One region of the Fundicoccus sp. Sow4_F4 genome, then DNA from elsewhere that is predicted to be linked to it. Evidence: riboswitches for the same ligand, from Rfam matches in the RefSeq annotation. Region 1 holds a riboswitch; the other holds the start of a gene.
What was found. Region 1 has a riboswitch for thiamine pyrophosphate ahead of ACTQ5J_RS11635 (thiamine-binding protein). Riboswitches for the same ligand answer to the same signal wherever they lie in the genome.
Positions count from the first base shown of each region.

Region 2: linked by a shared signal. The riboswitch ahead of thiT (energy-coupled thiamine transporter ThiT) and the one ahead of ACTQ5J_RS11635 (thiamine-binding protein) in region 1 are both predicted to bind thiamine pyrophosphate.

Region 1 is NZ_JBQKLQ010000008.1:135,144-142,165, forward strand. It holds gene ACTQ5J_RS11615 (hypothetical protein) at 454-687, opposite strand; gene ACTQ5J_RS11620 (ABC transporter ATP-binding protein) at 761-1,489, opposite strand; gene ACTQ5J_RS11625 (ABC transporter substrate-binding protein) at 1,491-2,492, opposite strand; gene ACTQ5J_RS11630 (ABC transporter permease) at 2,507-3,283, opposite strand; gene ACTQ5J_RS11635 (thiamine-binding protein) at 3,255-3,551, opposite strand; TPP riboswitch at 3,628-3,726, opposite strand; gene ACTQ5J_RS11640 (hypothetical protein) at 3,788-3,928, opposite strand; gene istA (IS21 family transposase) at 4,973-6,433, shown strand; gene istB (IS21-like element helper ATPase IstB) at 6,427-7,022, shown strand, end outside.
Region 2 is NZ_JBQKLQ010000002.1:303,654-310,675, reverse strand. It holds gene ACTQ5J_RS05390 (LysM peptidoglycan-binding domain-containing protein) at 1-9, opposite strand, end outside; gene ACTQ5J_RS05385 (TatD family hydrolase) at 449-1,162, opposite strand; gene thiT (energy-coupled thiamine transporter ThiT) at 1,159-1,722, opposite strand; TPP riboswitch at 1,759-1,864, opposite strand; gene ACTQ5J_RS05375 (type ISP restriction/modification enzyme) at 2,096-2,695, shown strand; gene ACTQ5J_RS05370 (type ISP restriction/modification enzyme) at 2,692-2,922, shown strand; partial or broken gene ACTQ5J_RS05365 (hypothetical protein) at 3,103-3,228, shown strand; gene ACTQ5J_RS05360 (hypothetical protein) at 3,274-3,819, shown strand; gene gloA (lactoylglutathione lyase) at 3,874-4,254, opposite strand; gene ACTQ5J_RS05350 (hypothetical protein) at 4,383-4,808, opposite strand; gene ACTQ5J_RS05345 (sulfite exporter TauE/SafE family protein) at 5,006-5,755, shown strand; gene ACTQ5J_RS05340 (ArgE/DapE family deacylase) at 5,835-6,980, opposite strand.

The DNA.
Region 1 (7,022 bases):
ATTTAACAGGACTGCCTGTTTGGAAAATTGGAATGAAACTATTTAATATAATTTCTGCTCATAATGAATCAAACGGATGAGTTTTAATAAAGTTCTTAGCTACTTATAAAAGCTATTCCTTGAAACACTTGGATTTAGAAATCGATACGACTCAAGAAACAACGAAATATTGTATTCGAGACATTTATTTTTCGCCAACTTGCTTATGAGAACCTAGCCAAATCATGATTAGATATGTCAATCATAATTCGTGTGTTAACAGATTCCTCCTCTTTGATAGCTTGTCACACTGTGAAACTCGGAAAATGTTATACGTTGGGTAATTAAAAAAATGTAGGAAAAGCGACAACTTTATTTTGCGCTTTTCCTACATTTTATTATTGTCCTTTACACTTCAAGTTCAAGTCTATGACATCTCGTCATGTATATAACCTCATAATATAACTTTTAACACTACTGTTTTACTTTATGATTTGCACGTGCTCCTTTGTTCCTCAACCCTTTGACAGTGAATTGAAGCAATTTGACAAAGAGATAGACAAGCAAGTATATCAGTAAGAATAATAAATATTCTTGCCAAATACTCTCTTTGACATCCACTAAGTCTGTCCGCTCTAGGATTTCTTTGCTTAAAAATGTGACTGTGAAAATACACAATGACATCATCGCATTCATCAATCGTTTCATTTGAACACCGCCTTGTTATAATTTTATTGTTAAATAGATTATAACAGGTAATCTATGAAAAAAATCAAGGATCTTAGTTTTCTAAAGCATCTAGTAAAATACGCTTATATTCAAGAAAGACTGGACTAAAAATAATCTCTTCAAAATCTTCCTTAGCTAAGTCCACGTCAAGTGTTAATACTACTTCACCTGGTTGACCTTTCAGCACATAAATTTTATCGCAAAGAATTAAGGCTTCTTCTACATCATGTGTGATCAATAAAGTTGACCAATTCATTTTACTTTTAACTCCATGAAACCAACGATGCATTTGCCGACGAGTGATAGCATCCAAAGCTCCAAAGGCTTCGTCGAGTAACAACCATTCTCGCCCAAAGTTAATCGTTCTTAAAAAAGCAATTCTCTGACGCATCCCACCACTTAATGAGCTAGGATAATAGTTTGCCCATTTTTCTAATTCAAACTCTTTTAATAAATTTTCTGATCTTAAACGCGACTCTTCTTTTGAATAGCCTTGAATAAGCAAGGGTAACATAATATTTTCAATGACTGATTTATGTTGGAAAAGCATATCCTTTTGTAGCATATAGCTTATTTTCCCTTTTATTTGATCAGTCCCATCTATTGTGATGCTACCAGATTGCAATTCTAAATTACTGGCGATCAAATTAAATAACGTTGTTTTACCTACACCACTTGTTCCTAGAATACCAACAGTCTGTTGTGGTTTGACAGTCATATTCACATCATGTAAAACAGAATGATGTTCGAATTGATAATTAATTTTTTGAATAGTTAACACGTTAATCCTCTAAATATTCATTTGTAAAATAGTTACCTAGTGTCAAATCAACCTCAACTAAATCATTTTCATATAACCACTTATAAAATTGATTCCATCTTGATTCGTCTATATGTCCCCATTGTGATGGTTCTTCTGCATATTGCTCACTAATCCATATTTGAGAAGCGAGCACCATGTCTTTTTGGCTCTCCAATTCTGGTGCATTTTTGATTAGAATCTCAGCCGATTCTTCTGGATGCTCCATAGCATACTGATAGCCTTTTTTAATCGCTTGAATGACTTTCGTCGCTTGATCTCCTTGCTGTGACAAATAATCATTATTAGCAATTATAATGGGTGAGTAAAAATCTAATGCTTCAGCATAATCTGCGAAGTAAAAGAAATTACTTGCTACCTCTTGATAGTCAGCCATTATTCCATCCCATGCATAATAAATCCATGCAGAGTCAAACATCTCGTTGGCTAGACCTACCACAGAATTATCTGCTTGGTTAGGTACTAATTTGACAGCGTCATAATTTCCACCTTCTTGATTCACCAAAAATTTAATCATTGCTAATTCAATTGGGTCATTCCAAGTACCATAACTTTTGTCAGTTAAATCTTGAGGTGCTTTAATTTCAGCAGCTTCATTTGAAATGACTCCTGACGTATTGTGTTCTAGAATAGCCGCGACAGCTGTTACTGGTAAACCACCCGCAAAACGCGATGCAATTGAATCTTGGAAACTAATACCAAATTCTGCTTGGCCTAAACCGACTAATTCGGTTGTACTACCTTCTGGTGGTCGTCTAATTGTGACATCTACGCCTGCTTCTGTAAAATAGCCTTTTTCAACTGCTACATATAAACCAGTATGGTTGGTATTGGGTACCCAGTCTAAAATGAAATCGACAGAGTCATTTTCAGCGACAGCAGATACAAGTGTTACCTGGCTAATTGAGAATAATAAACTTAATGTAATAACTGATTGTACAAGTAGATTAAACATTTTTTTCATTTATGATAGCTCCCTTAAAATCTTATCTTACGTTCTCTATACATCCATGGGATAAACACTCTTTCTAAAAGCGAAACAACCCACATAAAAAACAGACTAATTAACGAAATTAGAACAATAACTGCGAACATTTTGTCATAAGCAAATGCTTTTTTAGTTTGAATCATGTAAACTCCTAAGCCTTCAAAGCCCCCCAGCCATTCAGCTACGACTGAACTGACAAAAGCATAGGAAACACTGACACGTAACCCACTAAAAAAATATGACAAACTATTGGGTAATTTGACATGTAAAAGAACTTGCCATGAATTTGCTCCCATTAATTGCAACAAGCGAACAGCGTCTTGATCACTATTAGCAAATCCATTTAAAATACTAATAATAATTGGAAACAGTGTGGTTAAAACAACCAAAACAATTTTAGGTGTCATATCATAACCTAGTAACAATACTAATATGGGTGCGATAGCAACCGTCGGTATCGTTTGAGTCACAATTAACATTGGATAAAGTGCTCGATTTAACCATTCGATTAAATCCATTACAATTGCTAATATAAAAGCCAAAACAATTCCGATTCCTAAACCAATAAAGGCTTGTAATAACGTCACTCGGCTGTTGTCCCAAAGATTGGCACGATCATTAACTAATGCTGTAATTATCTGACTTGGAGTGGGAATGATGAATCGTGGTAGCCACCCCATGTATCCGCTAAACTCCCAAAGTAAAATTAGCGTCAGTCCAAAAATTAATCCTGCATATTTATTGGCGATGTTTTGATACTTTTTCATCGATACCCAACACTTGCCCCTCTGCGTCATAGCTAATTTTAACGTTTGTAAAAATTTTGTGATGGTGTGAACCGGCTACTTCAATCGCACCTTTTAATATAGCCATCAATTCATCAAATTCACCCTCAATAGTGGTTTCAAAAGCACTTACCTCAATACTTTTAGCATTCACTCTCAAATAGTCGATTACCTTATCGACCGTATTAAGAACTGTTGCTTGATCCGTTTGCTGTGGTAAAATTTGAATAGCTAAACTACAATTTGACATACAAAAAAAACCTCCCTATTCTTTTCACACAAATGCGCAAACATAGAAATAGACAAGTTTATCCACCATAATATATATATGAAATAAACCACATCCCTACGTAAGTGTTAACTTAATCAGGTTATTAGAGTTCGGGCAAGTCCCATCTCAGCATATTGCACCCCTTGTGTGTTGAAGCCATCATAGCATAAGATAATTCCAAGTACAAGTTAAGCAAACAAATCCGTTGGGACTGATTATGAAAAATCAATCCCAACGGGTCCATTAGTCTTACAACCATTATTTTGCTCATGAATGGTTACACCTTTTACCCCACGGGTCACCGTTCCTGTGGGAGAAGGATTTTCTGGTATATTCCTCACTTTAATCGCAGACAATAAAGCCACCGTTTGTCATAAGATTATATATGGCAGAACAAGGTAAGCATCTGGCACATGTTTTTGTCCTTGCGTGATGTTAAAACCGTTCATGGCCATCTGATCTATTTGTTCAACTTGAACAGGTAAAACTAAAGCGGCTAGTTGATCACCTGTTACTTCAGATATAATATCTAAATCATATTGTCTCGTATACTCATCATTTGAGACAAAAACGAAAATAAGTGACTTTTCACTGATAAAAGATGTTGGACCATGACGAAAGCATTGAAGAGTCGAAAACAGTCGTTACTTTACCAGCGGTCAATTCTAAAATTTTAAGTTGAGCTTCTCGAGCAAGCCCTAAAAACTTCCAGAACCCCAATCTATCACGCGGTCAACGTCAGTTTTCACGATTACTTAAACCTCTCTAGAAAAGACTGTACTTGCCATCTTTATTACTGATTTTACATAATCTTCTTCGTCAGTATTATTTGTCATGTCAAACGTTAAAAGAGCTGTCAAAGGTATGCGTATAAAACTCCCTGTCGTAGCGAAACCTTAATCGTTTGATGTAGACGGCTGTAAAATCATAAGGTTTTTATCGTCATCTACAGCGGCTTCACTTTCAGGTGAGTTACCGCTTCTTGCCATCATTCTGATTGCTGTTTAATTTCACGCGTTATAATTTCAGCGTCTAATGAGACTAATTCATCTGTAGTTAAATCACATATACTTTCAAACTCCTATATTTCATCTTAATATTCAATCTGGCTTGTCCATGAGGTCGTAGTTCTTTGAATGACTTCATTTAAATTTTGAATGCTTTCGCGACCTTTAATTTGCAATCATTTGACAGCGCTTATTGACCACCCGATATAAATCCATCGACTGAAAGCTTCCAAATTGCTCGAGCCCATAATACGTCATTAACGCGATATGTTTGTTGTAATCTAAAAGTGGTCCATTTCAGTGGCAAGTTGCTATTGAAAAATGGTCCACTTATTTTTATGCTTTTAAGTATAAATCATTTATATTTGGAGGCAATTAGGAGTGATTACTTTTATGAAGCAGTATGAAATCATTAATTTGTATCGAGATGGGGTTTCTTTTCGAAAGATAGCTCAAAGGTTGGACGTGGATCGGAAAACAGTCAGTAAAATTTGTCATCGTTATCAGGAGGGATTAGAGGCAGTCATACACTCTCAGTCAGAAAAAGAGCTAGAAGAAGCAACGCATCAAGTGGTTAGCTCTCATCAGTATAATACGAAAAACCGAACGACTCGTACGTTCACGCCAGAAGTTGATCAGTTAATGCGAGATATTTATCAACAAGAGAAAATCAAAAATAGACGGCTAGGCTCTCACAAACAAGCGCTTACCGCTAAAGCAGTCCATGAACTCATTACTGACGCAGGACATTCAATTGGGTATCGTACAGTGGCGCACTACTGGTCAAAATTAAAAGAAAAAACAAGAGAAGCTTATATTCGTCAAGAATACCCCTTAGGACATCGAGTAGAATTTGACTTTGGTGAAGTGAAGTTAGAAGTTGCAGGCAAAGTAGGTACTTATTATTTAGCTGTTTTGGCCTGTCCAGCCTCTGGTTTTCATTGGGCTTATCTTTATACTAATCAAAAACAAGCAGTCTTTCAGGAAGCACATGTGCAGTTCTTTGAGTTAGTTGGGGGTGTCTACCGAGAAGTAGTCTATGATAATATGCGCAACGTCGTCACCCGTTTTATTGGCAAGAATGAAAAGGAATTAAATGAATCCTTGCTTAAACTGTCCTTATATTACGGCTTTGACATCAATGTGACTAATTGTTTCAGTGGGAATGAAAAAGGCACTGTAGAAGGACGTGTCAAATCAGTACGACGAGCTATCTTCAGTAAAGTTTATCAGTTTCAAAACTTAGAGGCAGCGAGAGACTATCTAAGTCAGGGGTTAATTCAATTAAATCAAACTAGCCAAATTAAGGTCGAAAGGGGATCCCTACTTGCTTACCGTCCGCCTTACGAAGTCGCAACCGTTCATCAATGTCGGGTCAATAAATATTCAACCATTCAATTTAAAACCAACCATTATTCAGTTCCAGACTATCTCGTCCAGCATCAAGTACAAGTAAAAGAATACGCGGAATACTTATTAATCTACGCAAACCATGAAGAAGTTTGTCGGCATCAAAAAATAGAGGGCTCTCATCAATATCAGCTTGACATATACCACTACCTCAAGACGTTGATGAAGAAACCAGGTGCTTTAAAGCATTCAAAAGCTCTAAAAAACAATCCCGATCTCGAAACCCTCTACTACCAACATTATAAAGGAAACGCCAAGTTTTTTATAGAACAGCTCTCCAAGTTTAAACAATTATCTCATCAGGAATTACTAAAACAATTGAAACGAGCTTCATTGAAACAACCTATTACAAATGGGTTTGAGCGTAATCAGGTCATTCTAGAAGTAGAATCAAATCTTCAACGGTTAAACAAACTTTATGGATTAGAGGTGACGTCATGTTAAGTATAGAAGTGGCAGCAAAGGAGCTTAAACTAGCGTATACAAAGACTCAGTTTCAAGAGCATCTTACGCAAGCGAACCATCGAAATTTGACTTTTGAGGAAGCTTTAACAGAATTATTGAATGCGGAAGTAGAAGATCGACGCAATAGAAGTTGCGAACGACGTATCAAACAAGCGAAGTTTCACCAGAAAAAATACTTGATGGATTTTGATGATCTAGTGTTTGAAGATAAGACGCGGCAACAATTACGTGAATTAAAAACACTTCAATTTATAGAGGCTAAAGAAAACGGCATTTTAATAGGCAACCCAGGAACTGGCAAAACTCACTTTAGTATCGGGATAGGTATCGAAGCTTGTCTAAAAGGTTATCAAGTACTTTTTGTGAATGCCCCAAACCTTGTGATTCAATTAAAGGAAGCAGTGAGTCAAAGTCAATTTATGCGTTTTAAACGAAGGTTTGAACGAGTTGATCTCGTGATTGTCGATGAGTTAGGTTATCTATCTTTTGACGAAGCAGGAGCTGAATTACTCTTTAATTTATTATCTAACCGCAATGATCGTGGTTCTCTTTTAATTACCACAAACCT
Region 2 (7,022 bases), on a different contig from region 1:
TTTACGCATGATTTACTTCATTTTTAGACTCCTTTACTCCAATTGATGTATTCGCTTACATATATATTTAGATTATAACGTTTTTATAGTGTGATGTGTTGAGTTTCTAGGTCTGTTTGCTTTATTTTAAACGAAGTAATGACGACATTAAGATAAAAGCATTTGTTCATTTTCTTGAATAACACCAAAAGCCACCAGCTCTCATTAAAATGCTAATGAGTACTGGTGACTTTTTTAGTGTTTTTTAATCTTAATTAGACCTTTATTCAATTACATGGATTCTTCACAGAATTTCCTTCCACAAAAAGCAATTAGCTTCTTACCTCGACATAACTCCAAAAATTTCAGTCGAAGCTTGACTAAATTGATACGCTCCGACGCTGTTAAACAGCCTAAGCTAAATGTGATTGAAATATCGGATGTGGACAAACTCGAAGAGTAAAGTTATTTATTTGAGTTGTTCCATCAATAAATGCCCACCCACTTCCAACTCAGTCAATGAACAACTTTTCAATTGAGCCACATAGGCTTGAATTCGTAAGATTTCATCAGGCCAAGAAGGCGTACCATTGACCCACTCTAGGGCAGTAGGGCCATCGGTTTCAAATAATAACTGCTGTGTTGGAATAAGATTAATCAGCTGATCGGTCAAGGTTGAATGCCCTGCATCGACAGAAATCGTAAAGAAACAGCCTAGCTCCAAATAATCAGTCACCAAGTCCAAAGGCCCACTATACCAGTGGATAATTTGACCATGTAATTGGTGCTTTTGTAGCAAGGCAAGTACTTCTTTTTCAGCTCCTTTTGTGTGGATATTGCAAATTTTTTGGTGCTTTTTTGCCTCCGCTAGAAAATATTCAAAAACTTCCAATTGACGCGGGTAAGCCGTTGTATCTTCTGCCCAGTGGAAGTCTAAACCAATTTCACCGATGAAATCACAATCCTGAATGTAAGGTTCAATATTGTCTAAAGATGTAGTTGGCGTCACCTTCCAAGGATGAATTCCGAATCCCTTTAAGATGAGTGGATGGTCTGGAATGGATTGATAGTCAGACACAGACTCACTAACCGCTAAAGTTGTCATGTTTAAGACTTCAAAGTCCGCCAATGCCTTCTCCAGCGATGGATAATGACTGAGGTGATCATGGGCATTTATTATCATGCCAATTCACCGACAAATAAATGCCGAGCTTGCCGGTACAGAAGCAATAAAACTAGACCAGCAATTACTGTTGTGATAATGACAGATCCTCCATTAAATACAAAGGAATAAAAGCCAACAGACCAACCTTCTGGAGCAAACCGGCCCCAATAATAAACCCCAGTAATAAAGTGCCAGAAGTAACGAGCTAGAGTCCCGATAAAAGTACTCAAAAAGATATAATAAGTTGCTTTCTTCTGATTTACCGAAGCGGTTGCCTGTTGAAGTGCCGGAGCCACAATTCCTGCTAGCCCATTAAAAGCAAAAGCTACTGGATAATCTAGCACCACTTGTATAGGGTGGATAATTGAAGCTCCGCCTAGAATAATCGTCAGTAGGCCCCATAAAAGCCCAGTAAATATCCCTGCTTTCCACCCTCGACGTAAACAAAACAATGTAATGGGAATCGAGCCCAAAGCGATATCGAAGCCTGTTCCTTCGATAGGAAACAGTGAGATAATAAAGGCCAAAGTCGCAATCAGCCCAGCCTCTATATAAACAGTTAACGAATTTTTTTGCATAAAAATACCCCCTTTGATACACAAAGGAGGCTTAAGTCTTCTTAAGTCTGCAATCCCTCCGCACGTACTAACGTGATCAGGTAATAAGAGTCCCGGCATACATCCAGTCTCAATCACTCTAGTGATTCCCCTTTGCTTAGATGATATCATAGCTCATAAAAAAAACGTTGTCAATCTCGATGTTTTATAACCCTTCCTTCAGATGATACATCTAAAGATTGTGGCGTTTTCTATGGATAAATTAGTAAGATCCTTTTCTTTTATGATGAGATATTTAATTTGATGGATGATATGAATTTAAATGATGCCTACTTCTGGACAATTAATGAATCAATGGGGTTTACTGATATTGAACACTATTTGCTAAATAAGGGTGGGTACACAAGCTGATTGCATTCAAACCAGAGTCAACACTTGGGCGTCTGATAGAATTGGAACCTATGGTGTTATAGGATTTGTGACTCCAAATTCTATTAATGATAAAGGTAGTATGGCTGGCTTTAGGAAGGTTATTAATGAAGAGTTTAATCATATATATACATATAACCTGACTGGAGCTATCAAAGGGAAAATAGGAGATGATGCATTAAAAGAAGGTGGAAGTGTTTTCGATATTATGATAGGAACGGCAATAACGATATTAGTAAAAGATAATACAGATGAAAATACAGTTAATTATTTTGAGGTTGCTCCATATCAGAGTAAAGAAGAGAAATTAGAAAGTATTAAAACTTTACAATCAATTAATAATCTTAAATTTAAAAAAATAACTCTTGATAAAAATAATGATTGGATAAATCAAAGAGATGATAGTTTTGATGCTTTTTATAAATTAGATAACGAAATATTTAATGACAGAGCAACTGGGTTAAGTACTAGTCGTGATAGCTGGGTTTATGGGTTTAATTCTAAAAAAGTTATAAATAATACTAATTTCATGATTAAAAACTACAATGATGAAGTAAAAAAATAATTTCAAATTATACTGAAGTTAATAGTGTAGATATGGATCCGACAAGAATCAAATGGAGCACAGATTTACTGAAAAATGTTGAGAAGAAAAATATTATAAAACCAACTAATAATATCATTCAAAGTATGTATAGACCTTTTGTAAAAAAGAACCTCTACTATCAGAGAGATATACTTGAAAGACCGGTAGATTTGAGTATTTTTTTGGTGAGAAAAATCTTTCAATAGTAATAACAGGTAAAGGAGCAAGAAGAAAATTTGTCTACTTTTGTAACAGATTTGATACCCAATCAGGACTTAATGGAAAAAACATAAGTCTACTATTTCTTGAAAAATTCTAATAATATTCTTGAGGAAAAGTATAATATAAATAATATTTTTGAAAAATTAGGATAGTCAAAAGAAGATTTATTTTCATATATATACTCAGTTTTAAACCATAAGGAGTACATCGAGAAATACTCCGCTAATTTAAATAAGTCTCCCAGCGTTCCGCGCTTGCAACATAGCCGCCAACCAACAAGTAAGCAGTGAATATATGATACAATAGAAGCAAGCGAAGATAATGAGGGGTGCAAGATGGATCAAGCAATGGAACTGGCATTTGAACAATCAAAAACGGGGGATAAGGACGAACGGTATCAATCTTATCAGACGATTATCGCAGCAACGGATCAAGAAGTATCTTGGGCGTATGAAGTGTGGGACCAGCTAATAGAAGACTTGAGTCACAAGGATAATCATCAAAGATCGCGTGCTAGTCAATATTTGGCTGGGCTGGCTAAAAGCGACCCAGACAAGCGAATGCTGGCGGATTTTCCGGAAATATGGCAGGTGACTTATGATGAAAAGTTTGTGACCGCTAGACATACACTGCAAGCTTTATGGAAAATTGGGATAGCTGGGAGCGAACAAAAAGACATGTTGCTGACGTATTTAAGCGACCGTTTTAAAGTCTGCGAGAACGAAAAAAACTATACGTTGATACGCAACGATATCATTCAAAACATGAGAAATCTATATGACTATTTTGCTAGTGAGGGGATTAAAGATCTTGCTTTGGAGCTGATTGAAACGGTGGACGACGTTAAATATCAGAAAAAATATCTAAAAATCTGGAAGTAAGCAAAAAAGGTAGGCAAGTTGAGCGAACTCAACCGGCCTACCTTTTAGTTTGAATTATTTAGCGCGCTTGACTTCGATACGGTAGCCATCTGGGTCCGTCACGAAGAAATAAGACGGTGTCCCACCTGAAAGGCCTCTTAATTCGCCTGTTTCATAAGCGGAATCCTTGCAGATGCGATGCATCTTCTCCAAGTCGCTAACTGTCACGCCTAGGTGACTGAAGCCATCGCCGATGGTGTAAGGCTCGGCGTCATAATTGTAAGTTAATTCAATCTGTACAGAAGAACCCGGGGAATTTAAATAAATTAAATCAAATTTATCCTCAGGGAACTCACGACGACTCGCCACTTCAAAATCGAATAGCTTCGTATAAAAGTCTAACGTCGCCTCAATATCTCTGACACGCAAGCAAATCTCAACTAATACTTGATCCATAAAATCATCCTCCAATAGTTTCTTATCTATATACTAACACGAAACGAATTTAGACGCATTGGATACACTCCAACTAGCATCATTTTTAATAGGCAATATCTCGATAAGGCACCAAAGTACAACAAAGCCTAGGCGGAGCGGTCAAATAAATCGGATTTGACCGCCAGAAAGGCAATCACCAGACCCATCAGGGCGGTTAAATATAAACCAGGGGCGACAGAAGCAGCTGACATGGCCAAGGAGCCAAAGGGATTATCTGCTAAACTAGCTTTCGTATCGGACAAAGTGCTTTGGAAATTGAAGAAGACGAACATTGGGAAACTGGTCGCAAGCAGTCCAAAGATAAGCACCGTCCGTTTCAAGCCAGTGCTTAATAGCTGCCTTTTGTTGCCAATAAACACCAACACTAAAATCACGACAAAAGCGATTACCGAAAACAAACCATCGCCTTCAATCCCAGGGATTCCTTGATTCAAGACCTTGAGCCAGGGCAATGTGCAAGCAAACAAACCTACGAGCGCAGCCAAGGCAATGACAAGTCTTTGTGTATGCATGAAAAGCCTCCTTTTGTTAATTCTAACACTAACAAACCAAGTGACAACAACCGAAAGATTGATACAGCTTGAATTTACCATGCCGATGTATTTATGACAAGTAATTCACCGCTAGACAGGCGTCTTGATTGCATGCCAACAGCCTTCGTGGTATGTTTAGACTACTCATGACCAGCAAGAAATTTAGGAGAGATAGATTGGAAATTACACTTATCATCCAAGTCATGGTGGCCGTTTTTCTCGGCTCGCTCATGCGCTCAATCTTCGGCTTCGGTGACTCCGTCATCAGCATGCCCTTATTAGCCCTTTTACCCATACCGTTTTCAACCTCGGTCGCCCTGATTGGCCTGACTGGCCTGACCTCGGCCTTTTTTTACGCCGTCTCAAGTTGGCAAGACAAGGATACCGTTATCTTAAAAAAATTATCCCTCGCCACCCTAGTCGGCATCCCTTGCGGCCTGTTACTCGTGCGCTTTGCCAGCGAAGAATGGATTAGTTTCCTGCTAGGCATCCTATTAGTGGCCTATTCGATTTTTTCCCTGACCGGCTCACGCGCCAGACAAGTCGCCTTGCAAAAGAAATTTGCCCACCCGCACGCCTCCTATCCCTTTGGCTTTGCCGCGGGCATGCTCGGCAGCGCCTATAACATGAATGGCATTCCGGTCGTCTTATATGCAGCCGGGCGCGACTGGACACCTAAACAATACTCCAGCAACGTCCAGGCGCACTTTTTCGTCTCAAGCGCCCTAGTTATCCTCAGCCATATTATCGGAGGCTTCTACACGACCTCACTCGCCATCCTATACCTGGCCTCGATTCCAGCCGTCTTACTCGCGATTTTAATCGGCAACCAGCTCTATGCCCGCATCCCGATGGACAACATCAAACGCTACATCTTTTACTTAATCTTCCTCCTCGGGCTCCTCAACCTCATAAAAATCTTTTAACCCATGGCAAAATAGGACTCACAACGTTACAAAAAACAATTAACGCCGCCTCAATCGAGGCGGCGTCAGTTGATGTAGCTTAACTTAGATAAGTTTCCATGATACTCACAAAGGTTGGGATGAAAGCTAAATAATCATCCACTTCAATATATTCATCAATTTGGTGAGCAATATTGACATCACCCGGACCGTAAATAGCCACATCCATGTTTGGATTGTTTCTTTGGAATTGTGCCGTATCGGTAGTGCCAGGTAAGGCTAATAACTCAATGTTGTCTTGATGAGAGACTTGATGAATGACTTGAATTAAGTCAGAATTTGGATCCGAAACGACGGTCGGCATATCGGCCAAGAGTTCAAATTCGAAGTGGTAGCCTTTATCTAGGGCATTCATCTCGTCGACGGTAGTTTGTAGTAAGTGCGTTAATTGATCATTATCGAATTCAGGAATCGTGCGGGCGTTCGCTTGATACTCAGCGTATTCAGGGATGGAATTTAATTGAACGCCGCCGTCAATCAACGTAATGCTATGAATGGTGCGACCGAGTTTGGCGTTTTCATATTGCGCGATGACTGGGTCAATTTTTTCTTGAATCACAAGCATGAAATCCCGTAAATGTTGAATCGCATTCTGACCCTTTTGTGGGGGCGAAGAATGAGCTGAAAGGCCATAAGATTTAATCTTGTAATTGTATGAGCCACCATGCATATAAAGAATACGGTTATTAAATGGTTCTGCCACTAGAAGACCATTCAAGTCATCGGCGTAGCCTAAATCACTCAGTTGGCGTGCGCCTGGTTCACCAGTTTCTTCACCGACGGTCGCAAGTAGACGAATGCGACCATTAAATTGTTGCTTTTCTTTCGCGTGAATCATCGCAATGACTAAGGCCATCAGGCCACCTTTCATATCCGTGCTGCCACGGCCATATAATTTGCCAGCCACAATTTCGGCGGCATAAGGTGCGTGTTGCCATAAGTCATGATTGCCTGCTTTGACAACATCCATGTGGCCGGAAATACCTAAGGTTTTTTCAGAGCTACCGCATTGAATCTCAGCCACTAAGTTTGAGCGGCCAGGCTCCAATTCGATTAATTCAGAGTCGATGCCATGTTCTGTCAACAAAGCTTGTAAATAGTTGGCGACTTCTGTTTCGTGATCATTTTCTGTGCGTATACGGATAATATCTTGTAACAATTCAACGGCTTGTTCATTTTGAATCATTCTTCCGCCTCCTTTATCTATTGACTTAATACTACTCCTTTT